3 regions of the Kineococcus gynurae genome follow, and region 3 is predicted to be linked to each of the others. Evidence: predicted binding sites of a transcription regulator. Region 3 holds the regulator's gene; each other region holds the start of a gene.
What was found. The regulator HrcA, encoded in region 3, represses chaperone genes, less so after heat shock. The targets are predictions, from matches to a motif close to GNTNGCACTCGGNNNNNCCGAGTGCNANC.

Region 1 (10,332 bases), on a different contig from region 3:
GGGCGGGGTCGAAGGTGCCGTTGCGGGCCCGGAACTCCGCGGCCGAGCCCGGCCAGACGAGCGTGAGCCGTCCGCTCACCGGGTCCCGGTACCAGCTGCGGCACCCGTCCAGCCAGACGGTGCCCGCCGCCATGGCGTCGATCTCCCGCGTGTACGCGTCCTCGGCCGCCGCCGAGACCGCCAGCGGGCGCGGGTCGGCGTCGAGGTGGTCCAGCGCGCCCAGGAGGTAGTCGATCTGGGCCTCGATCGTGGTCAGCGCCGAGTTGTGGCCGAGGCCCGCGTTGGGCCCGCCCAGCACGAACAGGTTCGGGAACCCGGTCACCACGGTCGAGGCCACCGACGTCATCCCGCGCGCCGACCAGTGCTCGGCCAGCGTCGAGCGTTCCCCCCGCACCCGCTCGGCGTAGGGCGGCCGGGCCGCCCGGAACCCCGTGGCCAGGACCAGGGCGTCGACGTCGTGCTCCCGCCCGGCGGCGGAGACCACGGTGCGGGGGCCCGTGACCGCCCGCAGCGCCGTCGGTTCCAGCCGGACGTGCGGCAGCTGCAGCGCCGGGTAGTAGTCGTCGGAGAGCAGGACCCGGCGGCAGCCGATCTCGTGCTCGGGCCGCAGCCGCGCGGCCAACCCCGGGTCGCGGACCTGCCGGGCCCGGTGCTGCTCGGCCCGCTCGCGGGCCCGCCGCAGGGCCGCCGCCTCACCGCGACGGGCGGGAATCTGCCCCTCGAGCTCGGCGAACACCTGCTGCCGGTCGCGCTCCCCCGCCCGCCAGGGCCCGTCCCCGCGCGGCACGATCCACGGCGCGCTGCGCTGGAACACCACGAGACCGGCCGCGACCCGGGCCAGTTCGGGGACCACCTGCACCGCCGAGGCACCGGTGCCCACGACCCCGACCCGGGCCCCGCGCAGGTCGAGGTCTCCGGGCCAGCGGGCGGTGTGCACGACGGGTCCGGCGAGGTCGGCCAGACCGGCCACGTCGGGGAACCGGGGTTCGGTCAGCCGGCCCGCCGCGAGGACGAGCGTGCGGGCCCGCACGGCTCCCGCGCTGGTCTCGAGCTCCCACCGGCCGTCGACACCACCCGCGGACCCGTCCCAGCGGGCGCGCAGCAGCTCCGTCGACAGGCGCAGGTTCTCGCGCACCCCGTCCCGGCGCCCCAACGAGCGCAGGTGCTCCTGGATCTCGGCCCCGGGGGCGAAGACCCGGCTGTGGTCCACCGGCGCGAAGGAGAGGGAGTAGAGCGGGGCCGGGACGTCGCAGGCCACCCCGGGGTAGACGTTGTCGCGCCACGTGCCGCCCACCTCGGGCGCCCGCTCCAGGACGACGAAGCTCTCCCGCCCGCGCCCGGCCAGCCGCAACGCCGTGCCGAGCCCGGCGAAGCCCGCCCCGACGACGGCGACGTCGACCTCGGTCCGGTTCCCGGTGCTCACGCGGGGCGGTGTCGACCGTAGGTCGTGCTGCGCTCGCGCGGGGGGCGACCGAGACGGTCCGCGAGCGCCGCGACGTCGGCCCGGCTCAGCCGACGACCCGCCTCGGCCCCCGCGGCGGGGTCGAGGAGGCCGTCGACGAGCAGACCCCCGACGTCGTCGGCCCCGCTGCGCAGGGCCACCTCGGCCAGCGGCAGCCCGAGCTTGGGCCACGCCGCCTGCACGTGGTCGATCCGCCCGGTCAGCAGGAGCCGGGCGACGGCGTGCACCGCGCGGACCTCCCGCTCGTCGCGGGGGCGGGCCAGCCGGGCGGGGCCGTGCAGGCCGGGCGTGTAGGGCATGGCGATGAATTCGGTGAACCCCCCGGTGCGCTCCTGCAGCACCGTGAGGGCCCGCAGGTGGGCGACGACGTGGGCCGGGGTCTCGACGTGCCCGTGCACGAGGGTGGCGGTCGAGGGCAGCCCGTGCCGGTGGGCGGCCTCCACGGTCGCCAGCCACGCGGCTGCGGACGTCGGGGCGGCGGACGTCGGGGCGGCGGACGTCGGGGCCGCGGGGTCGCCCGGCCCGGTCAGGGCTGCGCGCACCCCGTCGTCGAGGACGAGCGCCCCGGTACCGGGGACCGATCCGAGACCCGCCGCGCGCAACCGCCCGAGCAGGTCCCCGACGGCGATCCCGTCGCGGGCGGCGGCGTCGGCGATCTCGGCGGGCCGGAAGGCGTGCAGGTGCACGGGCGCGGCCGTGGTGACGAGGACCACCAGGGCCTCCAGCTCGGCCCCGCCGACCCCGGCCGGCAGCGGTCCCTGGACGCAGATCTCGGTGGCCCCGAGGGCGTGGGCCTCGGCCACGAGCGCCCGCGTGCGGTCCGGGTCGGCCAGCGCGGTCGCGGTGTGCAGGTTGCGGTTCACGACGAAACCGAGGCGGTCGCCGACGGTGGTGGCGCGCCGGGCGTCGGCCAGGGCGGTCAGCCGGTCGAGCTCCGGACCGGAGGCGCCGAGCAGGGCCACCGCCTCGGCGTCGGTGAGCCCCGCCGGGTCGGTCGCGGCCCGCGCCAACGCCTCGGCGAGGGGGCCGGCCCCGGCGGTGGGGACGGGGGTCACGGGCAGGCGACCCACTCCGAGGTCCCGTCGGCCAGGTGCTGGTGCTTCCAGATCGGTACCCGGTCCTTGATCTCGTCCACGAGCCGGGCGCAGGTGCCGAAGGCCTCGGCGCGGTGGGCCGCGGAGACCGCGACGGCCAGGGCGCAGTCCCCGACCGCCAGCGGGCCGACCCGGTGGGCGACCGCGACGGCGTCGACCGCGGAGGTCTCGACGACCTCGGCCACCACCCGGGCCAGCGTCTCGCCGGCCGTGGGGTGGGCGACGTACTCCAGGCCGAGGACGGCGCGGCCGTGGTCGTGGTTGCGGACGTTGCCCGCGAAGGTGGCGACCGCGCCCGCCACCGGGTCGGCCACCAGGGCGGCGAAGCCGGCCACGTCGAGCTCCTCGGGCCCCACCCGGACCAGGGTCACGCGGCGTCCGGGGGTGCTCAGCCGGGAATCGTCCCGGGTGGGGGTGCTCACCCGGGTCAGGGTACGTGCGCGAGACTGCGGTGGTGGCACGTGGCACCCAGGCGGACCTCCCCGGCGACGGGGGCGCGGAACGGGACGGTCGGGACGGATCCGCCGGCCCCGACGCCGAGGGGGGCGCGACGGTTCCCGGGTGGACGGTGGTGGTCCCGGTGAAGGGGGGCAGCGCCGCCAAGACGCGGCTGGGGCTGCCGGAACGACAGCGCAGCGAACTCGCCCTGGCCATGGCCCTGGACTGCCTGGACGCCGTGCGGGCCACCCCGTCGGTCAGCTCGGTGCTGTGCGTGAGCGACGACCCGGTGGTGCGCGAGGCCGTCCTGGAGCTGGGGGTGGTGGTCGTGCCCGCCGGGGGCCCGGGGCTGGACCGGGCCGTCGTGGCCGGCCTCGCGGCGGCCGCGGGGGCGCCGTCGGCGGGTCCGGTCGCCGTGCTGGTGGCGGACCTGCCCGCCCTGCGCCCGGTCGATCTCGAGCACGCCCTCCGCGACGCGACGACGGGCCCGGGACCGGTCTTCGTCGCCGACGCCGACGGGACGGGCAGCGTCCTCGTCGCCGACCGGGACGGTGCCCCGCCGCACCGGTTCGGGCCGGGTTCGGCGGCCGCGCACCGCACCGCCGGGGCCCGGGCCCTGAGCGACCCTCTGCCCTCCCTGCGCCGGGACGTGGACACCCCGGCGGCCCTGACCGCGGCGGGGACGCTGGGTCTCGGACCGCGGACCGCGGCCCTGCGGGCCCGGACCACCCCCCTGCCCGCCCCCCGCCGCCGGCCCCGGTCGACGACGTCCGCCGACCCGCACCGCGACCGTCCCGGTCCGGAGCGCGTGGCCGCCGCGGTCGCCGACCTGCGTCCCGGCACCCCGCCCGCCGACGTGGAAGCGCTGCTCGCGGCCCGGGGGCCGGAGCTCGCCCGGGTGCTCGCGGCGGCCGCGACCGTGCGCGACGTCGCCCTCGACCGGGCCGGGCGCCCCGGCGTGATCACCTACTCCCGCAAGGTTTTCCTGCCCATCACGCGGTTGTGCCGGGACCGCTGCCACTACTGCACCTTCGCCACCACCCCGAACCGGGTCCCGAGCGCGTTCCTGTCCCCGGCCGACGTCCTGGCCGTGGCCCGGGCCGGGGCCGAGATGGGCTGCAAGGAGGCGCTGTTCACGCTGGGCGACGCCCCGGAGGACCGCTGGCCCGCGGCCCGCGCCTGGCTCGACCGGCACGGTCACGCGAGCACCCTCGACTACGTGGCGGTTCTGGCCGAGCTGATCCTGGCCGAGACCGGGCTGCTGCCCCACCTCAACCCGGGGGTGCTCGGTGCCGCCGCGCTGCGGGACCTGCGGCCGCTAGCCCCCTCGATGGGGATGATGCTGGAGACGACGTCGCGCCGGCTGTGGAGCGAGCCCGGGCAGGTCCACCACGGCTCCCCGGACAAGGACCCGGCCGTGCGGCTGCAGGTGCTCGCCGACGCCGCGGCCGCCGAGGTGCCGTTCACGACGGGCATCCTCGTGGGCATCGGCGAGACCCTCGCCGAGCGGGCGGCGACGGTGCTCGCCCTGCGCGCGGCCGCCGCCGCGGGCAACGTCCAGGAGGTGATCGTGCAGAACTTCCGGGCCAAGGACGACACCGCGATGCGCGGCGAGCGCGACCTCGACCACCAGGAGTACCTCGCCGCGATCGCCGTCACGCGCCTCGTGGTGGACGCCGACGTCTCGGTGCAGGCCCCGCCGAACCTGTCCGACCCGGGGCAGCGGGCCGACCTGCTCGCTGCCGGGGTGGACGACTGGGGCGGGGTGTCGCCCCTGACCCCGGACCACGTCAACCCTGAACGGCCCTGGCCGCAGCTCAACGAGCTCGCCGCGACGACCCGGGCGGCCGGCCTCGAGCTGGGTGAACGCCTGACCGCCCATCCTCGGTTCGTCCTGGACGCCCTGACCGGCTCCGAACGCTGGATCGACGCCCGGCTGCACCCGGCCGTGGCCGCGCTGGCCGACCCGGCCACCGGCCTCGCCCGGGCCGGGGCCCGGCCCCGCGGGCGGGGTCTGCAGCTGCGGGACGCCGGGTGAACCCCACCGACGACGGCCCCACCGACGCCGAGGTTGCGATGGCCCGCTACGCCGCCGCCCGGCTGGCCCCGGGTGCCCCGCTGCGGGTGGAGGAGTTCGAGGACTCCGCCGGCCGGACGCGGCTGGACGTCGCCGTGTTCCCCGACGTCCCGGTCGCCGGCCTGCACACCGTGGCGACGCTGTCGCTGCACCGCCACGCCGCGGCGGTCGCCGACCCCGCCGACCCGGTCGAGCTGCTGACCGTGCTGGAGTCCCCCGACGTCGACCTCGTCGCGGGCCTGCTGGCCGCCTGCTGCTTCGCCCTGGTGGCCGAGGGGGAACCCGCCCGGGCGGGGACGGTGCTGCCCGACGTGGCCGGCGACCTCCTCGAGGTGCCCGTCCCCCACCTCGTCCTGACCGCACCCGGAAGCTTCCCCGGGCTCTCCCGCTACCGCCTGGCCGACGGTGTCGACGTCCACTGGCTGCAGGCGGTCCCGCTGCACGAGACAGAACGGCGGCTCCTGCAGGAGCGCGGTCTGGACGCGCTGGAGGACGCGTTCGAGGCGGCCGGTGTGGACGTCGCCGACCTCTGGCGCAACCCCGTCGTCTGACCCGGCCCGTCGACCGGCGCCGACCCGGCGGGCAGGCCATGATCGGCGGCGTGACCCGTCCAGGGCCGTCGGTCGGCGGTGTCGGTGACCGGGCGCCCCACGGTCGCCTGCGCAGCCTCGACGCGCTGCGGCTGCTGGCCGCGCTCGGGGTGGTGCTGTTCCACTTCACCGCCCGTGACCACACCCGGTTCGGGTCGCTGCCGACGACCGTCTTCCCGCACCTGTCCGCGGTGACCGTGTACGGCTACGCCGGCGTGCACCTGTTCTTCGTGATCAGTGGTTTCGTCGTGGTGCGGTCGGCCCGCGGCCGGGGGGTGGCGACCTTCCTGGCCTCGCGGATCACCCGGCTCTACCCCGCCTACTGGGCGGCGGTGCTGATCACGGCGGCGCTGCGCTGGGCGCTGCCGAGCATCGACGACCGCAGCCCGGTCGAGGTGCTGCTCAACCTGACCATGGCCCAGGACCTGCTGGGGGTGCGCCGGGTCGACGGCGTCTACTGGACGCTCTGGGTGGAGTGGCAGTTCTACCTGCTGCTGGTGCTCCTCATGGTCGCGGGCCTGACCCGGGGGCGGCTGGTGCTGACCGCCGGGTGGTCGGCCACCGTCGGCACGGCTCTCGCGCTCCTCCTCGGCCCCGGGGCGCCGGTGCTGGCGGGCTTCCTCCCGGTCTTCGCGGCGGGGGTCCTCCTGCACGTGCTGCACGACGAGGGCCCGACCCCGGGGCGCTGGCTGCTGCTGGGCCTCGTCTGCGCCGAGGCGGCCGTGCTGGCCACGTTCCGGCAGGGCGAGGGGGTGGCCCGGATCGTCAGCGGGGTCCAGGTCCGACCCGTGGTCCTCGCCCTGGTCGTCCTGGCGGCGGTCGCCGCCGTCGCGGTGTGCGCGCTGGTGCCCGCGGTGCGCGACCTGGACCTCGCGGTCCTCACCGCGGCCGGGACCCTCACCTACCCGCTGTACCTGACCCACGAGTACGTCGGCTGGGCGCTCATCGGGGCCACCCGCGGACTCCTGGGGGCGTGGGGGGCCCTCGCAGCGGCCGTCCTCGGCTGTCTGCTCCTGGCCGCCGTCCTGCACCGGGTCGTCGAGCGACCGGTCCAACCGCGGCTGCGGCGGTGGCTGCAACCCCGCCTCGCCGCCCTCGGCGCGCGGCTGCCCACGTCCCTCCACGCCCGGGCCGTCGGTCCCGGGCGGTGATCAGGGACGCAGCCGGGCCGGGGCCTTGGCCTGCCACGCGGCGGTGAGGGCGTCCCGGACGTCGTCGGCGCGGGCGGCGTCGAGGGCCACGAGGTACCCGGCGAAGCGGGCGAAGTGTTCGATGTCGAAGAACCCCGGACGCTCCTCGGCCAGCACGGCCGCCTTCTCCCCCAGGTCCTCGGTGACCAGGGCGACCAGCGGACCCGTCGGCGCCTCCACCGGGGGGTCGGCGGCGCGGAACCGCTCCTGGTCGGCCTTGGTCAGCGGCCGCACCCAGGCGAACTTCCGCCCGGCCACCGCCCAGGCACGGTGTCCCCACGTCGTCGTCTCGCCGACCTCGGGCAGGGCCGTCACCGCGGCGACGAACCCGTCGAGGTCGAGATGCTCCTCGGACATGAACCTCTTGTAGCGCAGCGGGGCCGCTGCTGCCCAGCGCCGGACGGACCGGTCCGGGCGGACGCCACGAGGGCGGCCCTCCGAAGAGGACCGCCCTCGTGGGTGGAACGGGTACCGCGGGGCCGCCGGGCGGCCCGGGTCAGGCGTGGATCAGAAGTCCATGCCGCCCATGCCGCCGTCGCCACCGGCCGGGGCCGCGGAGGCCTTCTCCGGCTTGTCGGCGATGACGGCCTCGGTGGTGAGGAAGAGCGCCGCGATGGAGGCGGCGTTCTGCAGCGCGGAGCGCGTCACCTTGACCGGGTCGTTGATGCCCGCGTCGAGCAGGTCGACGTAGTCACCGGTCGCGGCGTTGAGGCCGAAACCGGGGTCGAGGTTGCGGACCTTCTCGGCCACGACGCCACCCTCGAGACCGGCGTTGACCGCGATCTGCTTGAGCGGGGCCTCGATGGCGACCTTGACGATGTTCGCCCCGGTCGCCTCGTCGCCGACGAGCTCGAGCTTCTCGAAGGCCGCGACACCGGCCTGGATGAGGGCCACGCCACCACCGGCGACGATGCCCTCCTCGACGGCCGCCTTCGCGTTGCGGACGGCGTCCTCGATGCGGTGCTTGCGCTCCTTCAGCTCGACCTCGGTCGCCGCGCCCGCCTTGATGACGGCCACGCCGCCGGCGAGCTTGGCGAGACGCTCCTGGAGCTTCTCGCGGTCGTAGTCGGAGTCGCTGCGCTCGATCTCGGCGCGGATCTGGCCCACGCGACCGGCGATGGCGTCGGCGTCGCCGGCCCCCTCGACGATGGTGGTCTCGTCCTTGGTGACGACGACCTTGCGGGCGCGGCCCAGCAGGTCGAGGTCGGCGGTGTCGAGCTTGAGCCCGACCTCCTCGGAGATGACCTGGCCACCGGTGAGGATGGCGATGTCGCCGAGCATGGCCTTGCGGCGGTCACCGAAGCCGGGGGCCTTGACGGCCACGGACTTGAAGGTGCCACGGATCTTGTTGACCACGAGGGTCGCGAGGGCTTCGCCCTCGACGTCCTCGGCCACGATCGCCAGCGGCTTGCCGGACTGCATGACCTTCTCCAGCAGCGGGAGGAGGTCCTTCACCGAGGAGATCTTCGAGTTGAGGATCAGCAGGTACGGGTCCTCGAGGACCGTCTCCTGACGCTCGGCGTCGGTGACGAAGTAGGGCGAGATGAAGCCCTTGTCGAACCGCATGCCCTCGGTGAGCTCCAGCTCGAGCCCGAAGGTGTTGCTCTCCTCGACGGTGATGACGCCTTCCTTGCCCACCTTGTCGAGGGCTTCGGCGATCAGCTCGCCGATGGAGGCGTCACCGGCGGAGATCCCCGCGGTGGCGGCGATCTGCTCCTTGGTGGTGACCTCCTTGGCGGCGCCGAGCAGCTGCTCGGTCACGGCCTCGACGGCCTTCTCGATGCCGCGCTTGAGGCCGAGCGGGTTCGCCCCGGCGGCCACGTTGCGCAGCCCCTCGCGAACGAGGGCCTGGGCCAGGACGGTCGCGGTCGTCGTGCCGTCACCGGCGACGTCGTCCGTCTTCTTGGCGACCTCCTTGACGAGCTCGGCCCCGATCTTCTCGTAGGGGTCCTCCAGCTCGATCTCCTTGGCGATGCTCACACCGTCGTTGGTGATCGTGGGGGCGCCCCACTTCTTCTCCAGCACGACGTTGCGGCCCTTGGGGCCCAGCGTGACCTTGACGGCGTCCGCGAGCTGGTTCATGCCGCGCTCGAGGCCGCGACGAGCTTCCTCGTCGAAGGCGATGATCTTGCTCATGCCTGGTGTTCCTCCCGAATGGGGCGGTGGCTGGTCGGACCGGCGCCCGCGACGGACGACCTGCCGGACCGGGGTCACGTCCCCCGGGCACCGCAGGCCTCACCGGACCGACCGGGAGTGCGAGGCTCCCGGGTCGAGATGCTGACACTGCTGTCACTCTCGACTCGAGAGTGCCAACCTCATGTTGGCACTCTCCCCGGGCGAGTGCAAACCGCCGGGGGTCGCCCACCAGGTCACCGGGAGGAGCTCCCGGACGGGCTCAGATCGCGCGGACGGACTCGGCCTGCGGACCCTTCTGCCCCTGCCCGACCTCGAACTCCACCCGCTGACCCTCCTCGAGGGAGCGGTAGCCGTCGGCGACGATCGCGGAGTAGTGGACGAAGACGTCGGCGCCACCGTCGTCGACGGTGATGAACCCGAAACCCTTCTCCGCGTTGAACCACTTGACGATGCCCTGAGCCATTGCGTTCTCCAGTGGTGCGATCAACCGAGGGCGCCGACGGTGCGTCACCGGCAGCGGGTCTCACCTGCGCCGCCGGGGACGGGGGCGAATGATCGACCGGTCGTCAGCGTAGTGGCGTGCCGCCCGGATGGGCAGGGAATGAACGACAAACGTGAACGGGTGAACGTCACAGGAATGTCACGAATTAAATGCGCGGTGAGCAGGACCGGGGTCAGAGGGCGCCGACGACGTCGAGCAGGGGCCGGGCCACGGCCCGCACCAGCGCGAGCGCCGCGAGGAGCAGCAGCAGGGCGACCACGACCCAGACCACGACGAGGACCGCCACCCCGAGCGGAGACCGGCGGGTGCGGTGCGCCCCGCGCCGCTGCGGCAGCTGGCGGCCGCGACCGCTCAGGGCTGGACCCCGAGGCGGCGGGCTGACCGGTTGCGCTGGCGGGTGGACCGCATCCGGCGCAGCCGCTTCACGAGCATGGGGTCGTGGCGCAGGGCCGCCGGGGAGTCGATGAGGGCGTTCAGCAGCTGGTAGTAGCGCGTCGGCGAGAGGTCGAAGAGCTCACGGACCGCCTGCTCCTTGGCCCCGGCGTACTTCCACCACTGCCGCTCGAAGGCCAGGATCTCGGCCTCGCGCCGGCCGAGCCCCTCGGGGAGCCCCGCTCCGGCCGGACCGTCGTGGTCCGTCCCGGGGCCGGTCCCCACCTGCTGCTCGACCCGCTGCACCGCGTCGCCGTCCACGCGCGACCGCCTCCCCCGTCATCGTCCTGCGCCCTCACCTTAGGCAGGAACTACACGGCTGTCATTCCCCGCCCGGCGCGTCGCCCGGCCCCGGCGCGCCTCGACTAGGTTCGGCGGGTGACTCCCGCCGCAGGCGTCCCGCCCGTCCCG
Region 2 (10,332 bases), on a different contig from region 3:
CGGCGAGCTTCGCGAGACGCTCCTGGAGCTTCTCGCGGTCCCAGTCGGAGTCGGTCCGCTCGATCTCGGCCTTGATCTGCGCGACGCGGCCCGAGACCTCGTCGGAGTCCCCGGCGCCCTCGATGATCGTGGTGTCGTCCTTGGTGACGACGATGCGCCGGGCGGTGCCCAGCACGTCGAGGTCGATCTGGTCGAGCTTGAGGCCGACCTCCTCGGCGATGACCTGACCACCGGTGAGGGTGGCGATGTCACCGAGGATCGCCTTGCGACGGTCGCCGAAGCCGGGGGCCTTGACGGCCACCGCGTTGAACGTGCCGCGGATCTTGTTCACCACGAGGGTGGACAGCGCCTCGCCGTCGACGTCCTCGGCGATGATCAGCAGCGGCTTGCTCTGCTGCAGGACCTTCTCCAGCAGCGGGAGCAGGTCGGAGACCTTGGAGATCTTGCCCTGGTGCACGAGGACGTAGGCGTCCTCCAGCACGGACTCCTGACGCTCGGCGTCGGTGACGAAGTAGGGCGAGATGTAGCCCTTGTCGAACTGCATGCCCTCGGTGAAGTCGAGCTCCAGGGCGGTCGTCGAGGACTCCTCGACGGTGATGACGCCGTCCTTGCCCACCTTGTCGAACGCGTCGGCCAGCAGGTCGCCGACGCTCGCGTCCTGGGCGGAGATGGTGGCGACGTGGGCGATGTCGCCCTTGCCGTCGACGTCGCGGGCGAGCTCGAGGAGCTTGGCGTTGACCGCGTCGACGGCCTTGTCGATGCCGCGCTTCAGCCCCGACGGGGCGGCGCCGGCCGCGACGTTGCGCAGGCCTTCCTTGACGAACGCCTGGGCCAGCACGGTGGCCGTGGTGGTCCCGTCACCGGCGACGTCGTTCGTCTTGGTGGCGACCTCCTTGGCCAGCTGGGCGCCGAGGTTCTCGTACGGGTCGTCGAGCTCGACCTCGCGGGCGATGGTGACGCCGTCGTTCGTGATCGTCGGCGCCCCCCACTTCTTGTCGATGACCACGTTGCGGCCCTTGGGCCCGAGGGTGACCTTGACGGCGTTGGCGAGGGCGTCCACGCCGCGCTCGAGCGACTTGCGAGCGGTGTCGTCGAACGACAGCTGCTTCGCCATGAGTGCTGTTCCCTTCTGCTGCAGATCTTCTGCTGGTTGACCAACGGCGGACGCCCCGGTGCCCGGGAGTTCCGGGCCCGGGGCGTCAGACGCTCAGGACGCTTACTTGGCGACCTTGGCGAGCACGTCGCGCGCGGAGAGGATGAGGAACTCGTCCCCCCCGTACTTGACCTCGGTGCCGCCGTACTTCGAGTAGATGACCTTGTCGCCGACGGTCACGTCGACCGGGACGCGGTTGCCGTTGTCGTCCACGCGGCCCGGGCCCACGGCCAGGACCTCGCCCTCCTGGGGCTTCTCCTTGGCGGTGTCCGGGATGACGAGACCGGAAGCGGTCGTCTGCTCCGCGTCGAGCGGCTTGACGACGATGCGGTCCTCGAGCGGAGTGATGGAGACCGACACGTGCGGCCCTCCCCTTCTGCTTCAGTGAACTTCTGCGAACCTGGGACGAGGTGGTCGGTGCAAGGCTGCGGACGTCCGTCGTCGCGGGTGCCGGCCGGCGCCGCCTTGCGGTTGGCACTCCGACCTGCCGAGTGCCACCGACGCTGAGCGCGACGCTAGCACTCTGCGGAGGCGAGTGCCAGACCGGCACCCGACCTGGGAGCATCCTCCGGGTGAACGTCGACGACCTGGCCGCCCTCACCAGTCCGACCGGGGCGGCGCTGCTGGCCCGGCTGCAGGCCGAGGACGCGGCCACGGCCGACCCGCTGGTCCTCGCGCAACGGTTGCGGGCCGAGGGTCACGAGCCGGCGCTGGCCGCCGCGGCGATGACCCAGCTGCGGCTGCGGGCGCGGGCGGCGGCCAAGTTCGGAGAGCGCGCCGAGCGGCTGCTGCTCACCCCGGCCGGCGCGGAGCAGGCGACGCGGGCCGCGGTCGCCGCGCGGCACGCCGAGCGGTTCCTCGGGGCCGGTGTCGACCGCGTGGCCGACCTGGGGTGCGGGGTCGGGGCCGACGCCCTCGCCCTGCGCGACGCCGGGCTCGACGTCCTGGCCGTCGACGCCGACCCGCTCACCGCCGCGGTGGCGGCCCACAACCTCGGCGTCGACGCCCCCGCGGGCGCCCGGGTCGAGGTGCGGACCGCTGACGTGACCGGCGGGGTCGTCGACGAGCTCGGTCCCCGCGACGGCGCCTGGTTCGACCCGGCCCGTCGCACCGGGGGTGGTCGGCGGCTCTTCGACCCCGAGGCGACCAGCCCGCCGCTGTCGTTCGTGCTGGCCACCGCGGAGCGGGTGCCCGCCACGGGGGCCAAGCTCGCCCCCGGGCTGCCGCACGCCGTGGTCCCGGCCGGGGCCGAGGCGGAGTGGACCTCGGTCGAGGGCGACGTGGTCGAGTGCGCGCTGTGGTGCGGACCGCTGGCGCACGCCGGGGTCGCCCGCTCCGCCACCGTCCTGCGGCACGGCCGGGCCCACCGCGTCACCTCCCGCGACGCGGTCGAGGTCGGGGTGGGGGCGGTCGGCGCGTTCCTGCACGAACCCGACGGCGCGGTCATCCGGGCCGGTCTGGTCGGCACGGTCGCCGCGCCGTTGGGGGCCCGGCTGCTCGACGAGACCATCGCCTACGTCAGCACCGACGACCCGACCCGCAGTCCGTTCACGCACGCCTACGCCGTCCACGACGTCCTGCCGTTCGGGCTGAAGTCGCTGCGCGCCTACCTGCGGGCCCGCGACGTGGGACCGCTGACGGTCAAGAAGCGCGGCACCGCCGTCGAACCGGAGACCCTGCGCAAGCAGTTGGGGCTCAAGGGGTCCGTCGCCGCCACCGTCGTGCTGACCCGGGTGCAGGGTCGGCAGAGCGTGCTGGTGGTCAGTCCGCTGGGCTGACGTCGGCACCGCGCCCCAGGGTGGCCCGCATGATGACGGCGTCGACGTCGCCCGGCTGGTAGTAGCGCGCCCGCCGGGCGATCGGCGCGAACCCCTCCGAGGCGTAGAGCGCCTGCGCCCCGGCGTTGTCGGCGCGCACCTCCAGCAGCATCCGCCGCGCCCCGCGCGCGACGGCCAGGTCGGTCAGCGCCCGCAGCAGACGCCGACCGATCCCTCTGCCCTGCAGGCGCTCCGCCACGGCGATGGTCTGCAGGTCGGACTCCGAGCCGCTGAGCAGCACGCCCCCGTACCCCGCGACGGCCCCGTCGTCGACGACGAGGAAGCCCCGGTCGGGACGGGCCAGCTCGGCCCAGAACATCTCCGTCGTCCACGCCGTCGCCCCGAACAGCTCGCGTTCGAGGCGGGCCACGGGTTCGACGTCCCACCAGCGCATCGGCCGCAGGACGGGGTCGCCGGGCGAGGTGTCCCCCGTCATCCCGTCACGCGCTTGCGGGCCCCGGGTTCGACGGCGTCGGGGCGGCGCAGGTAGAGCGGTTCGGCCGGCAGCAGCGGCAGCGTGCCCGTGCCGGCGAGCGCGGCGGCGGCGAGGTCGGCGAGCGCCGTGGCGTCGACGTCGAACGGCTCGCGGGCGGGGCCGAGGTGGTCGGGGTGGAGTGCGGAGCCTCGGCCGACGACGACGAGCCCGTCCCGCTCGACGGCCGCGGGCGCCACGACGTCGGGTCCGGCGAGGCGGACCGCCCCCCCGGCCCCGACCCGGTAGCGCGCGGTGTGGACCTCGCGACGGCGCGCGTCGGTGGCGACGAGGAACTCCCCCTCGACGCCCGCGGCCACGGCGGCGTGGGCCAGGGCGTCGAGGGAACAGACCCCGTGCAGCTCCGCTCCCCAGGCCAGCGCGAGCGTGGCGGCGGTGACGATGCCCACCCGCAGCCCGGTGTAGGGCCCGGGCCCGACCCCGACGACGACGTGGGTGACGTCGCGCCGCTCGCGACCGGCCTCCGCCAGCACCGCCTCGACGGTCGGGACGAGCACCTCGTTGTGGTGACGGGCGTCCCCGGCCCGGCGCGCGGCCAGGGTCCCGGAGTCGTCCCGGACGGCGACCGCGACCCCGTCGGTGGCGGTGTCGATGGCGAGAAGGAGCACGCCCGGGATGCTACGGGCCGGTTCTGCACCTCCTCCGGGCCCTGGTCACGCTCCACCGTCGTGCTTGACTGTGAGTAGTCGAATGTCACCGTCGTCGCGGGGGGTCGGTCGTGGAGATCGCCTGGGTCCAGGCCGTGCGGCTGGCGCGGACCAACCGAGGCCTGCACGAAGAGCTGGAGGATCGGCACGCCTCCCTCGTCGGCCGGGCCGAACGGGAGGGGCGGGCGCAGGAGACGTACCGACGCCGGGTCTACGACCAGGTCCTGGTGCCCTTCCGCGACGTCTTCGGCCGCATCAAGAACGTCGACCTGGCCGAGCTCGTCATGGTGGACCTGCCCGTCGTGGGGTCCGCGCCGCGGGTCGAGGTCACCCAGGTGCGACTCGATGCCCTGCAGACGATCGGTGCGCTCGCCGGCGGCCTGGGCGTCGGCGCCGGAGCCGGCGCCGGGGCCTTCGCCACCGTCGGCGCCGTGGCCGTGGCCTCCACCGGGACGGCGATCTCGGGGTTGTCCGGGGCCGCGGCGACGAGTGCGACCCTGGCCGCGCTGGGCGGAGGTTCGCTGGCGGCCGGTGGTGGCGGTGTGGCCGCGGGGACGATGGTCCTGGGGAGCCTGGTGGCGGCGCCCGCCGTGCTGGCGGCCGTCGGGGTGCTTGCCTGGCAGGGGCGACGGCAGCGGCGTCGTCAGCGAGAGGGCGCCGAAGAGCTGGCCGCCGCAGAGGTCGAGCTGACCCGGGTCGAGGAGCGGACGGCGGCGGTGATCAGACGCAGCCGTCAGGTCGCCGCCCTGCTGGACGACCTTCAGGCGGAGTCCGAGATCCAGCTCGAACGCCTGCGGTCCCTCGTCGACGCGAGTGACGACTACGCCACGTACGACTCGTCGCAACGGGCGAGGGTGGCAGGCACGGTGTCCCTCATGACCACGGTCATCTCGGTGATGGCCACCCCCCTCGTCGACGAGGGCGGCGAGGTGACCGCCGTGTCCGGGGACGTCGTGGACGACGCCCGTCGGCGCCTGCCGAACGGGGCCGCCAGGGCCACCGCGGGCGGCGCGGCATGACCCAGGACGCGACGGGCGGACGATCCGGGACCTCGCCCGACGGCTCATCCCCGGCTGACGAGGTGGCGCACGGTGAGGACGGTGAGGACCGGGGCACCTCCGACCCGGTCGTCAGGCGCCTGGCCCGGGCCGGGGCCGGGACGGCGGCGTGGACGCTGGTGAACGCGGCGACGCGGCGGTCGGCCGCTCAGACCGTCGAGGCGCTGCGGGTCGAGGCGATCGCCGGGCGGCTGGCCCAGCGCTACCGCCGGCTCGGGCTGGCCCAACGGGCAGGACACCTTTTCGAGGTGATGCACGAGCTCTCCTTCAACCTCGACGCGATCGCCAAGGGATCCGCGGTCCGTGCCGCGACGACCGAGTGGGCTCCTGGCGGCTCGCAGAGCGCCGCCGCCGACCTGCACCTCGTCGAGGGCGGACGCCTGCTGGCCTCGGCCCAGGCCAAGCTGATGAGCGACAGCACGGTCGGTGCCCGCAGCGTCGTCGACGGCCGCTACCAGGGCATGCAGCGCCTGGTCCCGGGCGACCAGCTGGAGGCCGTCCACCGGATCCTCGACAAGCGGCTGACCCTCAACCCGGACGGGCTCGGCTTCGAGGAGTACACGGACGCCGAGGCCCACGTGACCGCCACGCTGCACGTCGAGGACGTCACCGTGCGGCCGGGACTCCGAGGGCGGACCGGAGCCCGCACCGGAGCAGGGTCGGTCCGCAGCACCCCGGTGTCGAGCCCCGAGGCCCACGAGGCGGCCATCGATCCGGCACGCTGGGCCGACCGTCAGGTGCGCCGCTCAGCCGCACGCCAGGTCGGGACGGCCGCGGCCACCGCAGCGGTCACCGGGGCCGCGCTCGCCGGGGTCGTCGAGGCGGCTCGGCAGGCGGCCCGGGTTCGGGCCGGTCAGACCACCGCCGCGTCCGCCGCCGCCACGGCGGCCGGCGCGGCTGCCCTGCAGGCGGTTCGCTCGGCCTCGGTGGCCGGGCTCGGGGAAGCCGTCTCCGTCGCGATCGCCGCCGGGCGACTGCCGGCCACCCTCGGACGAGGCTCGACCCCCGCGGTCATCGCGGGCGCGGTCGCCGAGATCGCGGCGAACGCGGTCGCTTTCGGCCGAGGGGAGATCGGTACCGGGACGCTCGCTGAACGCTGCTGCGAGACCGCGTTGCGCGTCACGCTGGTGGGGGCGTTGGCCGCCCTGGTCCCGACGACGCTCGGTGGCCCGGTCGTGGCCGGCCTGGTGGGTGGGCTGGTGGGGCAGGCGACGGCCGTCCTCATCAGCCAGGGCCTTCGGACAGCCCTGGCCGCGCTCCGCGGCGAACGCGTCCCAGGCCCCACCCTGGACACCGACGACCTCGATCGACGTCTCGCCGTCCTGGAGGACGAGGCCGCCGCCGCCGTGGCCACGGCGGTCCTGCTCGGTGCGACGACCCGCGAGCTGGGCGAGGAGAGCGACGCCTACGTGGGTGTCGGCGTCAGTCCCCTGCTGGACGACGCGCTCGACGCCGTCACCGGGGCGGACCTGGACGAGGCGAGCGAGCGGGTGACCGAGATCTCCCGCTGCTTCGACGGCAAACCCCTCTTCATCACCGTCGACGAGTTCGACGCCTGGATGGCCGACCCGAGGACGACGCTGTCGCTGGACCCGAACCGGGCCTGACCGTCGAGGCAGCGACCCTCGACCGTCTCGCGCCGCCCGGACCGGGCGGGGCGTCAGTCGCGCGGCGGGAACATGCGCACCCCGTGGGCGGCGGTGTGCTCGGCCAGCGCCTCCGGCGCGGGCGGACCGTCCACGGTCAGCGCCGACATCCCGGCCAGGAAGTCGACGTGGCCGGCGCCGGTGGTGACCACCAGCACCTGCGCCGGGTCCGCCGTCGGGTTGCGGTAGCGGTGCGCCGTCCCGGACGGGACGTGGACCACGGTCCCGGCCGGGGCCGCGTGATCCTCCTCGCCGAGGGTGATGACCAGCTCACCGGCGACGACGACGAACACCTTGTCCCTCGACATGCTGTGCAGCGGTGAGCGTCCCTGCGGCCCGACCGTGGTGCGGACCAGCTCGTAGGCCTGCGCCGTGTCCTCGGCCCGGACGAGGGGTTCCATGACGGAACCCATCAGGGAGAAGGCGCCGAGCGCCTGGGCTGCGGTTCGGACCTGTGCCAGCATCGATGTCCTCCGGACGTGGTCCCGCCGGTCGGTCCGGTGGGTGCTCCCCAGCGTGGCCGGGGTCGACAGGCCGTTCCATCCCCTGTTCGCGGGGGTGGCGGGAAGGACCGGGCGATGTCGGGACGGGTCGATCCGGACGCCGTGGCCGCGCAGGTGCTGCGCGAGCTCCCGGCGGGGGGCGACCACCTCGACGTCCTGCGCGCGGCCGCCGCGGCGCTGCGCGGACGGCTCGGCTACGACGTGGCGGTGTGGGCCACGGTCGACCCGGTGACGACCATGTGGACGTCCTGCCTGCTGGACGGGATGGCCCGGGACCCGGCCCTGGAGGCGGCGGTCTTCGACAACGAGTACCGCGCCGACGACGTCCTCAAGCTCTCCGACCTGGCCGCCGCCGGTCGCAGCGGCACCGCCTGGAACGCGACGCGGGGCGACGTCACCACGAGCGTCCGGCACCGCGACCTGCTCGGACCCGCCGGCTTCGACGACGAGCTGCGCGTCGTCCTCACCGACGGGGTGACCCCGTGGGGTGCGCTGCTGCTGCTGCGCGGGGGCACGCCCTTCGACGCCGGCGAGACCCGCACCGTGGACGCGATGGCCCGCGGCCTGGCCACGGCCCTGCGCGGCGGCCTGCTGCGCGGAGGGTCCCCCGCCGCCCCGACCGGCACCGTGGGTCCCGCCGGGCTCGTGCTGTGCGGTCCGGACGGGTCGGTCACCGCCATGACGGACGAGGCCGCGGACCTGCTCGGTCGTTCCCGCGGCACGGCGACGGTGGAGGCACCGGGCGTCCGGGGGCTGCCGCAGGTCCTCGCCTCGGTGCTGGCCTCCCGTCGGGCCGGTGGGCCCAGCACCGCCTCGGCGCCCACCGACGACGGCCGCTGGCTGCTCTTCACCGCGACCAGCCTGGCCGGGACGGAGGCCGTGGCCGTCGAGCAGCTGCCCGCCCACCGCTGGGCCGACCTGCTGGTCCGCGGGCACGGACTGACCCCGCGGGAGCGCGACGTCCTGCTGCTGGTCGCGGCCGGCCGCACCAACCGGCAGGTCGCCTCCCAGCTCGGGATCAGCGACTTCACCGTCGGCGACCACCTCAAGGCCGTCTTCGCCAAGATGGGCGTCGGTAGCCGGGGGGAGCTCGTCGCGAGCCTCTTCCAGGACGCCTTCGCCCCGTTGCACCGTTCCGACGTCTGCTGACCGGCCCGCAGGAAGACGTCGGAAAGGCCTCCCCCGGTGGCGCCGGGCAGGCGATGCTACGGAGCGTGCCGAACGCGACGAGGACGGGCGGGGCCCTCGACTGGGTACGGAGCCAGGTGCGGCTGCGCGGCGCACCCCGGCTGCACAAGCACCGCCCCTGGTCGCGGGTGTGGGAGGTGCCGACCAGCGAGGGCGTGCGCTGGCTCAAGGCGTGCTCGCCCGCCACGGCGCACGAGGCCCGGTTGCTGCCGGCGCTCGCGGCGTGGGGGGTGCCCGGGGTACCGCGTCCGCTGGCCGCCGAACCCGACGCGGGTTACCTGCTGCTGGCCGACCACGGCGCGACCCTGAACAGCACCCGCGACGCGTCCCGACGCTGGCCGCAGGTGCTGGGCGGGTACGCCGCCGTGCAGCGTCGGGTCACCCCGCACGCCGCGGAGCTGCTCGCCCTCGGGGTGCCCGACCTGCGCCTGGGCGTGCTGCCGGACGTCGCCGCGGACCTGTTCTCCCGGTGGGCCCCCGGCCTCGCGGGCGAGGTCGCGCGGATCCGCGACGAGGCCGCCGAGCTCGCCGAGCTCGGTCCCCCGCCCACCCTGCAGCACGACGACCTGCACGACGGCAACGTCTTCGCCGCCGACCTCGCGGTGTTCGACTGGGGGGACGCCTGCGTCGGGCACCCCTTCTCCAGCCTGCTGGTGGCGTTGCAGGTGGACGACGCGGTGCACCCCTCCCCGGCCGCCCGCACGGCCTACCTGGCCGGGTGGGACCTCGCCCCCACCCGGCACGAGCGGGCCGTCGAGCTCGGCGTCCGCCTGGGCCGCATCAGTCGGGCGCACAGCTGGGAGCGGGCGCTCGCCGACTGGCCCGACCCGCCCGCGGCCTACGCCGGCGCGCCGGGCCACTGGTTGCGGACGCTGCAGACGACGGTGTGACCCCGGTCAGGTGGCCGGGGACGCGTCGAGGCGTCGGACGAACTCGACCGAGAGCCGCTCGACCTCGAGATGCTCACCGTCGCAGGTGATCTCGTGGAAACTCTCCTCGAACACGACCTCGGTGACGTCGATGGAGGAGATCCCGCGCAGCACGGTGGCGCTCGAGAGCGCCGGGACGACGTGGTCGACGCGGCTGCGCAGCAGCAGCACCGGCTGGGTCACCAGGGCCAGGTCGCGCCGGGTGTCGCGCCAGCCCCCGGTCGAGGAGACGAGCGCGCGCAGCGGCGTGCGGTCGTAGGCCCGCACCGGCCGGGCGGGGTTCTTCTGGTCCCCGGCGATGGCGGGCCAGGAGGGCAGGGTGCGACCGAGCACTGTCACCGCGGCCGTCCGCAGCGGGTCCAGGCGCACGGCCGGGTTGGCCAGGACCACCCCCGCGACCGCCTCGGGGTGCAGCTCGGCCAGGCGCAGGCACAGCGCCCCGCCCATCGAGATGCCGGCGACGACGACCCGGTCGTGGTCGGCGGCCAGTCGGCGCAGCTCGGCCCGCAGGGCACCGAGCCAGTCCGCCCAGGTCGTCGTGTTGCAGTCGGCGACGGTCGTGCCGTGGCCGGGCAGCCGCGGGGCGGACACGTCGAACCCCGCGGCGGCGAAGGCCTCGGCCCAGAGCCGCACCGACTGCGGAGAGGCGGTGAAACCGTGGCTGACCAGCACCGCGGTCCGCGAACCGGGTCGCGCCGAGAACGAGGCGACCTCCGGGTCCAGGTCCAGCAACCGGGTCATCGGCCCTCCTCGGGACTCGTGCTGCGGTCCGGCTCGGCGAGACCGGTCAGGACGCCCGCCCAGCGCCCGCCGATCCCGCGCAGGGTGACCTCGCGGGCCTCCACCGGCACCTCGGACGTCCCCTCGTCCGCCGACGCCCCGCTGCCGGGCAGCGTGC
Region 3 (10,332 bases):
CGGCCGGGGCCATGTCGATGTCCTGCTGCAGCCGGTCGAGGACGAGGCCGTGCTGGATCTCCTGCGGCTGCCAGACGTCGGCGTAGAACAGGCGGTCGTTCTCGGAGACGTCGGGGAGGAGGGAGAGCAGCTCCAGGACGTTGCGGTCCACCTCGAGCTCGACCCGGGCCAGGTAGTCGATGACGTGCCCGAAGCCCGACCGGACGGCCCACGGGTCGTTGACGGTCCGGTCCACGGAGTCCAGGCGGATCGGCGGGTGCTTCTCGCCCAGGCGCAGGACATGGTCACGGATGTCCTGCTCGGTGATGATCGAGCGGCTCACGGGTTGGGGCTCCTCCGACCGACGGGCTATCGACAGACCTACGGCAGCCCGGCCGGTGAACTTGAAGGTCGAACCGTCTGCCCCCCCTAGTCTGCACTCCCGATCACCCGAACGTGAGGTCAGCCTCACCAGCTCGGGTGTGTCGGGCGGCTGCGGGCCCCGTCGGGCTCAGGCGCGGGCGCGCCGACGTGCGGTCAGCAGCTGGAACAGGCCGAAGCACGCGACCCCGGCGGCGACGACGATCAGCAGGATGGTGCCGAAGGGCTGGGCGGCGATCTCCCGGAAGGCCGAGTCCAACCCGCGGGACTTGGCCGTGTCGCCCTGGGAGGACACGATGATGAGGGCGCCCACCACCAGGAACGCGGCACCCCGCGCGACGTGCCCGGCGACGCCGAGGGCGGTCAGCCCCGACCCGAGCGAGCCCTCGACCTTCTCCTCGAACTTCTTCTTGACGCCCTGCACGATCGTGTAGACCCCGAAACCGATCACGGCCAGTCCCAGGATCACCACGAGGATCGGACCACCGGGGGCCTCGAGCAGACGTTGGGTGGCGCTCTGCTGGGACTGCCCGCTCGAGGAGGCGGCGCCCCCGGTGAGCAGCCTGAGGCAGGAGACGGCCAACCCCAGGCTGATGACGGCCTTCACGGCGGCGGCGATCCGACGCGAGGTCTTCTCCCCGGTCACGACCACCACGGCCTGCCAGGCCACCATGGCCAGGAATCCCAGCACCAGACCGACGAGCAGCACCTTGCCGAAGGGGTTGCCCGCGATGGTGGCCAGGGCGCCCGAGGTGTCCGCGCTCCCGCCCCCGCTCCTGAGCGCGATCTGCAGGGCCAGCCACCCGACCAGCAGGTAGACCAGTCCCTCGCAGGCCACCCCCGCCCGGCCGACCCGTTTCAGGCCCGCCTCGTGGCGGTGGGCGAAGTCCTCCGCGCTCCGACCCAGCTGCTGACCCTGACGCTTGACCCCGCCCGCACCGGCCGCCATCGATCCCATGCGGGGCAGGGTCCTCCTGTCCGGGGATCGTCGCACGATGAGAGAGGATGGCGCTCGTGGCCGGTGCTCTTCCCGACGGTGATCCCGTCCCTCGCGACGGGTCCCTCCCGGCGTCCGTCCGGTCCGGTCTCGGCCCCGAGGGCCTGCGAGGGCGCTCGTTCGGGGTCTACCTGCACGTCCCGTTCTGCCGGGTGCGGTGCGGGTACTGCGACTTCAACACCTACACCGCCACCGAACTCGGGGGCGGTGGCTCGCAGGCCGCCTACGCGGGCACGGCGACGGCCGAGATCACCTTGGCGGGACGGGTCCTGGCCGCCCTCGGCCCGCTCCGTCCCGCCGAGACGGTGTTCCTGGGCGGGGGTACCCCGACCCTGCTGCCGCCCTCCGACCTCACCCGCCTGCTCGGTGGCATCGCCGAGACGTTCGGCCTCGCCCCCGGGGCCGAGGTGACCGTCGAGGCCAACCCCGACTCGGTGACCGCGGAGAGCCTCCTCGCGCTGCGTGAGGGAGGCGTGACCCGGGTGTCCTTCGGGATGCAGTCCGCCGTCCCGCACGTCCTCGCCGTCCTCGACCGGACCCACGATCCCGAACGGGTCCCGCTCGCGGTGTCCTGGGCCCGCGCCGCCGGTCTCGACGTCAGTCTCGACCTCATCTACGGGACCCCGGGGGAGAGCGTCGACGACCTGCGCCGCAGTCTCGACGCGGCCCTCGCCTGCGACCCCGACCACGTCTCGGCCTACGCGCTGATCATCGAGGAGGGGACCGGGCTGGCCCGCCGCATCCGGCGGGGGGAGGTCGAGCAACCGTCCGACGACGACGAGGCCGACAAGTACGAGGTGGTCGACGACGCGCTGAGCGTCGCCGGGTACTCCTGGTACGAGGTCAGCAACTGGGCTCGTACGCCCGCGCACGAGTGCCGCCACAACCTGGCCTACTGGCGGGGCGGGGACTGGTGGGGGGTCGGCCCGGGTGCGCACAGCCACGTGGCCGGGGTCCGCTGGTGGAACGTCAAGCACCCCACCGCCTACGCCGGACGTCTCGCGGAGGGGTCGAGCCCCGGCCACGCCCGCGAGATCCTCTCCGCCGACGACCGTCGGACCGAGGACGTGCTGCTCCGGTCGCGGCTCGCGGAAGGCTTCGACCCGGCCGACTGGGACGTCCGGGTCGCCGCCGCCCAGCTGCTGCTCGACGGACTCCTCGAACCGGCGGCCCGTCCCGGCCGGGTCCGGCTCACCCGACGCGGCCGGCTGCTGGCCGACACGGTGGTGCACCGCCTCCTCACCCCCGCGCCCTCGGACCCGGGAGCGCTGGTCGTCGGCGGGTGACGGCACGGGGGTAGCGTCCTCGGATGCGCCTCGGGCTGAACCTCGGATACCTGACCGGTCCCTCCCCGGCGGAGGCGGCGGCCGAGGCCCTCGCCCTGACGCGGGCCGCGGAGGAGAACGGGTTCGACTCGGTCTGGGTGGCCGAGGCCTACGGTACGGACACGGTCAGCGTGCTGGGGTGGCTGGCCGCCGGCACCACCCGCATCGGGCTCGGTTCGGCGGTCATGCAGATCCCCGCCCGCGCCCCGGCGATGACCGCGATGACGGCCGCGACCCTGGACGTCCTGTCCGGCGGGCGGTTCCGGCTGGGGCTCGGGGTCTCCGGCCCGCAGGTCTCCGAGGGCTGGTACGGCCAGCGGTTCGCCCGACCACTGGTCCGCACCCGGGAGTACGTCGACGTCGTCCGTCAGCTCCTCGCGCGGCAGCCGAGTTCCTACTCGGGGTCGGAGTTCACGCTGCCGTTGCCGGACGGTCCCGGGACCCCGCTGCGGCTCATGCAACCCGCTCCCCGCGACGACCTGCCCGTGTACCTCGCCGCCGTCGGCCCCCGCAACGTCGAGCTCGCCGGGGAGATCGCCGACGGTTGGCTGCCCGTCTTCCTCTGCCCCGACGACTGCTCGGCGTCCCTGGACCGGTTGCGGGCCGGGCAGTCCCGCCGCACCCGGAACGTCGAGTACGACATCTGCGCCACCGTCCCGGCCCTCGTCGTGGAGGGCCGCGGGGAGGAACGCACCGTCGCGGAACTGCCGTTGCGCCGTCACGTCGCGCTCTACGTGGGCGGGATGGGTTCGCGCGAGCAGAACTTCTACGCCGACCTCGGGCGACGACTGGGTTTCGCGTCGGCGGTCGACGAGGTGCAGGAGCACTTCCTCGCGGGTCGCCACCGCGAGGCGGCGCTCGCGGTGCCGAGGGAGTTCCTCGAGGCCACCTGCCTCGTCGGCTCGGTGGCCGGGATGCGGCGGCGCCTCGACGACTACGCGGCCGCGGGTGTCACGACCGTCTCGCTCGCCCCCGTTGCGGGAGACCCGGTCGCCCGCAACGACCTCCTCCGGGCGCTCGGGTAGCCGCGGGCGGGTTCAGGTGCGCGCCAGCGTCTCCACCACGTCCAGCAGCCGGTCGATGTCCTCCTGGCTGGTGTAGTAGTGGGGTGAGGCGCGGTTGATGACGGGGAGCGCTCGTCGACGGGCGTCCAGCAGGGTGCTGCCCGGCGCGCTGACCCCGATGACCACACCGGCACGCTCGGCTGCGCGCACGACCTCGTCGGCCGGGCGGTCGTCGAGACGGAAGGACACGAGGGCGCACGGGCGCTCTCCCAGGTCCAGCACCTGCACACCGTCGATGCCGCGCAGTCCGCGGCGCACCCGGTCCGCAGCCCCCCACGCGCTGGCCTGGATGCGCTCCAGACCCAGGTCCAGGGCGTACCCGACGGCCGCACCCAGCCCGGCCCGCAGCGCGTAGGCGTTCTCCCAGGTCTCGAACCGCCGGGCATCGGGGCGCAGGGTGTAGTCGTCCAGGCTCGTCCACGGCGCGGAGAAGTGGTCGATCATGGCTGGTTCCGTGCGCTGCAGCAGGTCCCGACGCATGTAGAGCAGACCCGTGCCCCGGGGCCCGCGCAGGAACTTGCGGCCGGTCCCGGTCAGGATGTCGCAGCCCAGCTCGCGGACGTCGACGGGCATCTGCCCCACCGCCTGGCACGCGTCCAGCAGGTAGAGCACGCCGTGGCGGGCCGCGACCCGCCCGATCTGCGCGGCCGGGTTGACCAACCCACCGTTGGTGGGTACCCAGGTCACCGAGATGAGTTTGACCCGGTCGTCGATCATCGCCTCCAGCGCGGCGACGTCCAGCCGGCCGGCGGCGTCGCTGGGGACGACGTCGATCTCGATGCCCGACCGTCGGCGCAGCTGAAGGTAGGCGACGTAGTTGGCGGCGTACTCCGCCTCCCCGGTCAGCACCCGGTCGCCGCGGCGCAGGGGCAGGGAGTAGAACGCCAGCTGCCAGGCCACCGTGGCGTTCTCGGTGAGGGCGATCTCGTCGGGGTCGGCGCCCAGGAGCCGGGCGATCCCGCCGTACACCCCGTCCAGCTGCTCGGCGGCGTGCGCAGCGGCCGCGTACCCGCCCAGCCGCAATTCCAGGTCCCAGTGGGCTCGCACCGCCTGGTCGACCACGGCCGGCATCAGCGCCGCGCCCGCGTTCATGAAGTACGCCGAGTGCGCAGCGCCCGGGGTGGCGGCGCGCAGCTCGGCGACCTCCTCCTCGCTGAACGGGGTCCCGCCGGCCGCCGTGACCGGACCGGTGGGGCTGGACGTCACCTCGGGCACGTCGCAACCCTGCATGCCCGCATCATGTCGTCACCGGCAGCGCGGGCGGCGGGGGGCGGCGAGGGACGCAGACCACCGGCTCAGCGGACGAAGCGGATGGTGAGCGGGTAGCGGTAGGGCTGGCCCTGGCCGGCCGCGACCGCGGCGATGATCGAGAACACGACGGCCGCGATCCCCACGGCGGCGGGGAGGAAGAACGTCACGACCCCGAACCCCAGCGTGATGACCGTGAGCAGCGTGGCCACCATGAACGCGCCGATGAGGTAGAGCGTCACCGAGATCGTGAAGTTCAGGGCCTCGGCAGACTGCTGGCGCACGAAGGGCCCGCGGTCCTTGAAGACCAGGTAGACGATGAGCGCGCCGAGGGGCAACAACCCGAACCAGCTCGTCGCGATCCACGAGAGGTGGCCGAGCACCGACCAGGTGCGTTGGTCGGCGGGGCTGAGCAGTCGCGGCCCGTACCCGCCACCCACGGGGGCGGCGCCGGAGTTCGGGTACGGCGGGTACCCGCCGGGCGTGGGCCCCGGTGCGCCGGGGGTGCCCTGCGGGCGCGGCCCGTCCTGCGGGTGGGATCCGCCCTGCGGGTGCTTGGCGAAGTCCGGGGGTTGGTGGGACTCGCTCACGATGCTCTCCTCGGTGTTCTCGCTGTGATTCCGGTCTCGGCGGTACCCGACCATCATCGCGGCGGGAGGCGCTGCGGCCCAGTCGGAGAGGACCTCGAGCACCGTTCCGCGCCCGGATCGGCGACGAAGGGGGGACCCGGCGGGCCGCCCGCTCAGCCGTCCGAGGCGTCCCCGGTCACGAAGTCGACGAGCTCCTCGACCCGACCGAGCAGCTGGGGTTCGAGGTCCGCGTAGCTGCGCACGGTCGCCAGGATCCGTTTCCACCCCTGGGCCACGTCGGCCTGCTCGGCGTGCGGCCAGCCGAGCTCGGCCAGGATCCCGTGCTTCCAGCTCTGCCCGCGCGGGACGGTCGGCCACCGCTGCCAGCCCAGCCGCTGGGGACGGACGGCCTGCCACACGTCGACGAAGGGGTGCCCGACCACGAGGACGTGGGGGTTGCGCTGCACGGCCGCGACGATCCGCCACTCCTTGCTGCCGGGGACCAGGTGGTCGACCAGGACGCCGATCCGCCGACCCGGGCGGGGGTCGAGGGCGCGGATCGCCGCGTCGAGGTCGTCGACCCCGTCGAGCATCTCCACGACGACACCCTCGATGCGCAGGTCCTCGCCCCACACCTTCTCGACCAGCTCGGCGTCGTGGCGACCCTCGACGAGGATGCGTGAGGCCCGCGCGGTGCGGGCGCCGATTCCCGCGACCGCGACCGACCCGCTGGCCGTCCGGGTCGGGGCCTGCGGGGCGGCGGCCCGCGGGGCGACCAGCCGGACGGGCTCGCCCTCGACCCAGAAACCCGGACCGAGGGGGAAGGAACGGCTCCGGCCGCGCTCGTCGGTGAGGGCGACGACGTGGGATCCGCCGCTCTTCTCGACCCGGCTCACCCGACCGACCCACCCGGTCTCGACGTCCTGCACGAGCAGACCGCGTTCGGCGGTCTGGTCGCGGTGCCGCGGGCGGGCGGCGGTGTGCCGCGCGTGGGGGTCGCTCGCCAGGACGTCACGGCCGTAGCGGTCCTCGAAGGGGGTCGGGCTCACGCCGAGGCACGTTAACCGCGCCGGGGCCGGGATCGTCCGCCGCCGCGCCGCACGCCGGTAGACTGGCACTCGCGGCGGCGAGTGCCAGGTGCGAGAGTGGGACGGAGCCGACGCGGACGGCACGGCGCCCGCACCGGGCGATGCGGACGAGGGAACGCAGGCGGGGAGGACCGATGAGCTACGACGACCGCCGACTCGCGGTCCTGCGCGCGATCGTCGAGGACTACGTCGCCACCCACGAGCCCGTGGGTTCCAAGGCGCTCGTCGAGCGCCACCAGCTCGGGGTGTCCCCGGCCACCATCCGCAACGACATGGCCGTGCTGGAGGACGAGGGCTACATCACCCAGCCGCACACCTCGGCCGGCCGCATCCCGACCGACAAGGGCTACCGGCTCTTCGTGGACCGCCTCGCCGCGGTCAAACCCATGACGGCGGCCGAGAAGCGGGCCATCCAGACGTTCCTCGACGGGGCCGTCGACGTCGACGACGTGGTCGACCGCACGGTCCGGCTGCTGGCCCAGATCACGCGTCAGGCGGCCGTCGTGCAGTACCCGTCGCTGTCCCGCGCCGCCGTGCGCCACGTCGAGCTGGTGCCGGTCGGGGGGCGCAGCGCGCTGCTCGTCCTCATCACCGACACCGGTCGGGTCGAGCAGCGGGTGGTGGAGATCCGTTCCGCCCCCGACGAGACGGCGCTCGTCGCCTCGTTGACGGCCCTGCGCCTGCGGCTCAACTCCGCGAGCGTCGGCAGGCGGTTGCAGGTGGCCCGCGACGGGCTGACCGCGCTGGTCCAGCAGGCCGAACCGGAGGAGCAGGCGATGACCGCCGAGGTCGTCGTCGCCCTCGGGGACTGCCTCTCGGCCGCCCTGGAGGAACGGGTGGTCATCGCGGGCACGGCCAACCTGGTCCGGTCCGGGGCGGACCTGGCCTCCTCGCTGGGCAGCGTGCTGGAGGCGCTGGAGGAGCACGTCGTCCTGCTCCGGCTGGTCCAGGAGATGACGAGCGAGGAGGGGACGACCTTCCCCCGTCCCGACCCCCGTCCGGAGCTGGGCACCATCTCGGTGCGCATCGGGGCGGAGAACCTGCACCTCGGGTTGCCGGAGACCTCGGTGGTGACCAGCGGCTACGGCGAGAACGAGGCCGTCGCGCGCCTGGGCATCCTCGGGCCGACCCGCATGGACTACCCCACGACCATCGCCGCGGTCCGGGCGGTGTCCCGCTACGTGTCCCGCATCCTGGCGACCTGACCGACCGACACCCACCGACCCGAGCGTCTGACCCTGCCGCGCAGCACCCCGCCGCGCGGTCACGGAACCGAAGAGGAGACCGAAAAACCTCGTGAGCGACTTCTACGACGTCCTGGGCGTCAGCAGGGATGCCTCGCCGGAGGAGATCAAGCGCGCCTACCGCAAGCTGGCCCGCAAGCTCCACCCCGACGTCACCTCCGACCCCGACGCCGGGGACCGGTTCAAGGAGGTCTCGCAGGCCTACGAGACCCTCTCCAACCCCGAGAAGCGGGCCCAGTACGACCGCGGTGGCGGCCAGGCCGGAGCGGCCGGCTTCGGTCAGGGCTTCGGCTTCAGCGACATCATGGACGCGTTCTTCGGCGGCGGCGGGGCCGGTGGCGGCCGGGGCGGCGGCCCGGCCAGCCGGACCCAGCGGGGGCAGGACGCGCTGCTGCGGGTGGACATCGACCTGTCCGAGGCCGTCTTCGGCGGGGAGCGGACCGTCCAGGTGGAGACCGCGGTCGTCTGCCCGACCTGCCAGGGGTCCTGCTGCCGCCCCGGCACCCAGCCCGAGACCTGCGACATCTGCCACGGTGCGGGCTCGGTCCAGCGCGTCGTGCGGTCCCTGCTCGGCCAGGTGATGACGGCCCAGCCGTGCCCCACCTGCCGTGGTTTCGGCACCGTGCTGCCCGCGCCCTGCCTGGAGTGCAGCGGCGAGGGGCGCATCCGGGCCCGGCGTCCGCTGAACGTGCGCATCCCGGCCGGGGTCGACACGGGCACCCGCATCCAGCTGGCCTCGCAGGGTGAGGTCGGGACCGCGGGCGGTCCGCCCGGGGACCTCTACATCGAGATCCGGGAGCGGCAGCACCCGATCTTCACCCGGGTCGGCGACGACCTGCACTGCACGCTCGAGGTGCCGATGACGGCGGCGGCGCTCGGGGCCTCGATGCCCCTGGAGACCCTGGACGGCGTCGACGAGATCGACGTGCGGGGTGGCGCGCAGCCGGGGGAGACCATCGTGCTGCGCGACCGGGGGGTGCAGCACCTGCGCAGCGCCGGCCGCGGGGACCTCGTGGTCACCCTCGACGTCAGGGTGCCGCGCGACCTCGACGACGAGCAGGTCGAGCTGCTGCGGCGGCTCGCCGAGATCCGCGGCGAGGTCCGCCCGGACGCCAAGCTGTCGCCCGCCCACCAGGGCATGTTCGCCAAGCTGCGCGACCGGCTCAGCGGGCGCTGAGCCGGCGCGGACCGCGGTGCGGGCGCAGGACGGGGCCGGGTACCGATCCGGCCTCGTCCCCCCGCGGTCGGCGCGGCGTTGCTAGCGTGCGGCGGCATGAGCGGCAGCGGAAGCGGTAGAGCCCCCGACGACCTGTTCCTGAAGATCGTCGCCGGGGAGATCCCGGCCGACATCGTGCACGCTGACGACGAGGTCGTGGCGTTCCGCGACGTCTCCCCCCAGGCCCCGGTCCACGTCCTGGTGATCCCGCGGGTGCGCTACGAGTCCGTCGCCGAGCTGGCGGCCGCCGCCCCGCAGACGCTGGCCCGCCTCGTCGCGGTGGCCCAGCAGATCGCCGACGCCGAGTGCGGCGGGGAGTACCGTCTCGTCTTCAACACCGGCGCCGGCGTGGGGCAGTCGGTCTTCCACGTCCACGGGCACGTGCTGGGCGGCCGCGGTTTCACCTGGCCCCCCGGCTGACGATCGGATTGGATGGTTCCCCATGTGCGGTGTCTGCGGAGAGATCACGTTCGACGGTCGCGCGGCTGACGTCGCTGCGGTCCAACGGATGTCGGAGGTCCTGGCGCCGCGGGGGCCCGACTCGGAGGGGTTGTGGGCCCAGGGGCGGATCGCCTTCGGGCACCGTCGTCTGTCCATCATCGACCTCTCGGCCTGCGGTGCGCAGCCGATGGTGGACCCCGAACTCGGCCTGACCGCGGTCTTCAACGGCTGCATCTACAACTACCGCGAACTCCTCGAGGAACTGCGCGGCCACGGGTACCGCTTCGTCTCGCACTCCGACACCGAGGTGATCCTCAAGGCCTACCACCGGTGGGGCACCGACTTCGTGGACCACCTGGTCGGCATGTTCGCCGTCGTGCTGACCGAGCGCGACACCGGCCGCGTCGTGATGGCCCGGGACCGCCTCGGCATCAAACCCCTCTACCTGGCCGAGACCTCCGGTCGGCTGCGCTTCGCCTCCAGCCTGCCCGCGCTGCTGGCCGCGGGGGACGTGGACACGACCATCGACCCCGAGGCGTTGCACCATTACCTCACCTGGCACGCGGTGGTGCCCGCGCCGCTGACGATCCTGCGCGGGGTGCGGAAACTTCCGCCAGCCACCGTCCGCGTCGTCGAGGCGGACGGGCGGTCCCGGGAGCACCGGTACTGGGCGCCGGACCACGTGCGCGACGCGGAGTTCTCCCGCTTCACGGCCGAGGACTGGGAGGACGCGGTCCTCGAGGCGTTGCGCGTCGCGGTCCGCCGGCGGACCGTGGCCGA

Region 1: groL (chaperonin GroEL) is a predicted target of HrcA. The motif match lies at 9,171-9,199, and genes of this name have one in related genera.
Region 2: groES (co-chaperone GroES) is a predicted target of HrcA. The motif match lies at 1,624-1,652, and genes of this name have one in related genera.

What each region holds. Positions count from the first base shown of each region.
Region 1 covers NZ_JBHLUI010000008.1:206,610-216,941, reverse strand. Annotated here, with positions in the region: gene ACFFKU_RS07475 (flavin-containing monooxygenase) at 1-1,423, opposite strand, end outside; gene ACFFKU_RS07470 (FO synthase) at 1,420-2,517, opposite strand; gene ACFFKU_RS07465 (molybdenum cofactor biosynthesis protein MoaE) at 2,514-2,978, opposite strand; partial or broken gene cofC (2-phospho-L-lactate guanylyltransferase) at 2,993-3,685, shown strand; partial or broken gene cofG (7,8-didemethyl-8-hydroxy-5-deazariboflavin synthase CofG) at 3,728-5,023, shown strand; gene ACFFKU_RS07450 (suppressor of fused domain protein) at 5,029-5,622, shown strand; gene ACFFKU_RS07445 (acyltransferase family protein) at 5,673-6,812, shown strand; gene ACFFKU_RS07440 (hypothetical protein) at 6,813-7,208, opposite strand; gene groL (chaperonin GroEL) at 7,359-8,987, opposite strand; gene ACFFKU_RS07430 (cold-shock protein) at 9,247-9,450, opposite strand; gene ACFFKU_RS07425 (DUF3263 domain-containing protein) at 9,841-10,146, opposite strand.
Region 2 covers NZ_JBHLUI010000010.1:332,929-343,260, reverse strand. Annotated here, with positions in the region: gene groL (chaperonin GroEL) at 1-1,114, opposite strand, end outside; gene groES (co-chaperone GroES) at 1,217-1,513, opposite strand; gene ACFFKU_RS15380 (class I SAM-dependent methyltransferase) at 1,726-2,931, shown strand; gene rimI (ribosomal protein S18-alanine N-acetyltransferase) at 2,915-3,406, opposite strand; gene tsaB (tRNA (adenosine(37)-N6)-threonylcarbamoyltransferase complex dimerization subunit type 1 TsaB) at 3,403-4,071, opposite strand; gene ACFFKU_RS15365 (hypothetical protein) at 4,182-5,129, shown strand; gene ACFFKU_RS15360 (hypothetical protein) at 5,192-6,775, shown strand; gene ACFFKU_RS15355 (cupin domain-containing protein) at 6,829-7,278, opposite strand; gene ACFFKU_RS15350 (helix-turn-helix transcriptional regulator) at 7,393-8,466, shown strand; gene ACFFKU_RS15345 (phosphotransferase family protein) at 8,532-9,395, shown strand; gene ACFFKU_RS15340 (alpha/beta hydrolase) at 9,402-10,175, opposite strand; gene tsaE (tRNA (adenosine(37)-N6)-threonylcarbamoyltransferase complex ATPase subunit type 1 TsaE) at 10,172-10,332, opposite strand, start outside.
Region 3 covers NZ_JBHLUI010000009.1:414,806-425,137, reverse strand. Annotated here, with positions in the region: gene ACFFKU_RS13595 (GTP-binding protein LepA) at 1-322, opposite strand, end outside; gene ACFFKU_RS13590 (DUF1206 domain-containing protein) at 491-1,318, opposite strand; gene hemW (radical SAM family heme chaperone HemW) at 1,375-2,643, shown strand; gene ACFFKU_RS13580 (LLM class F420-dependent oxidoreductase) at 2,667-3,707, shown strand; gene ACFFKU_RS13575 (aminotransferase class V-fold PLP-dependent enzyme) at 3,720-4,838, opposite strand; gene ACFFKU_RS13570 (DUF4870 domain-containing protein) at 5,042-5,584, opposite strand; gene ACFFKU_RS13565 (DUF3097 domain-containing protein) at 5,737-6,612, opposite strand; gene hrcA (heat-inducible transcriptional repressor HrcA) at 6,786-7,856, shown strand; gene dnaJ (molecular chaperone DnaJ) at 7,948-9,072, shown strand; gene ACFFKU_RS13550 (histidine triad nucleotide-binding protein) at 9,169-9,531, shown strand; gene ACFFKU_RS13545 (N-acetylglutaminylglutamine amidotransferase) at 9,554-10,332, shown strand, end outside.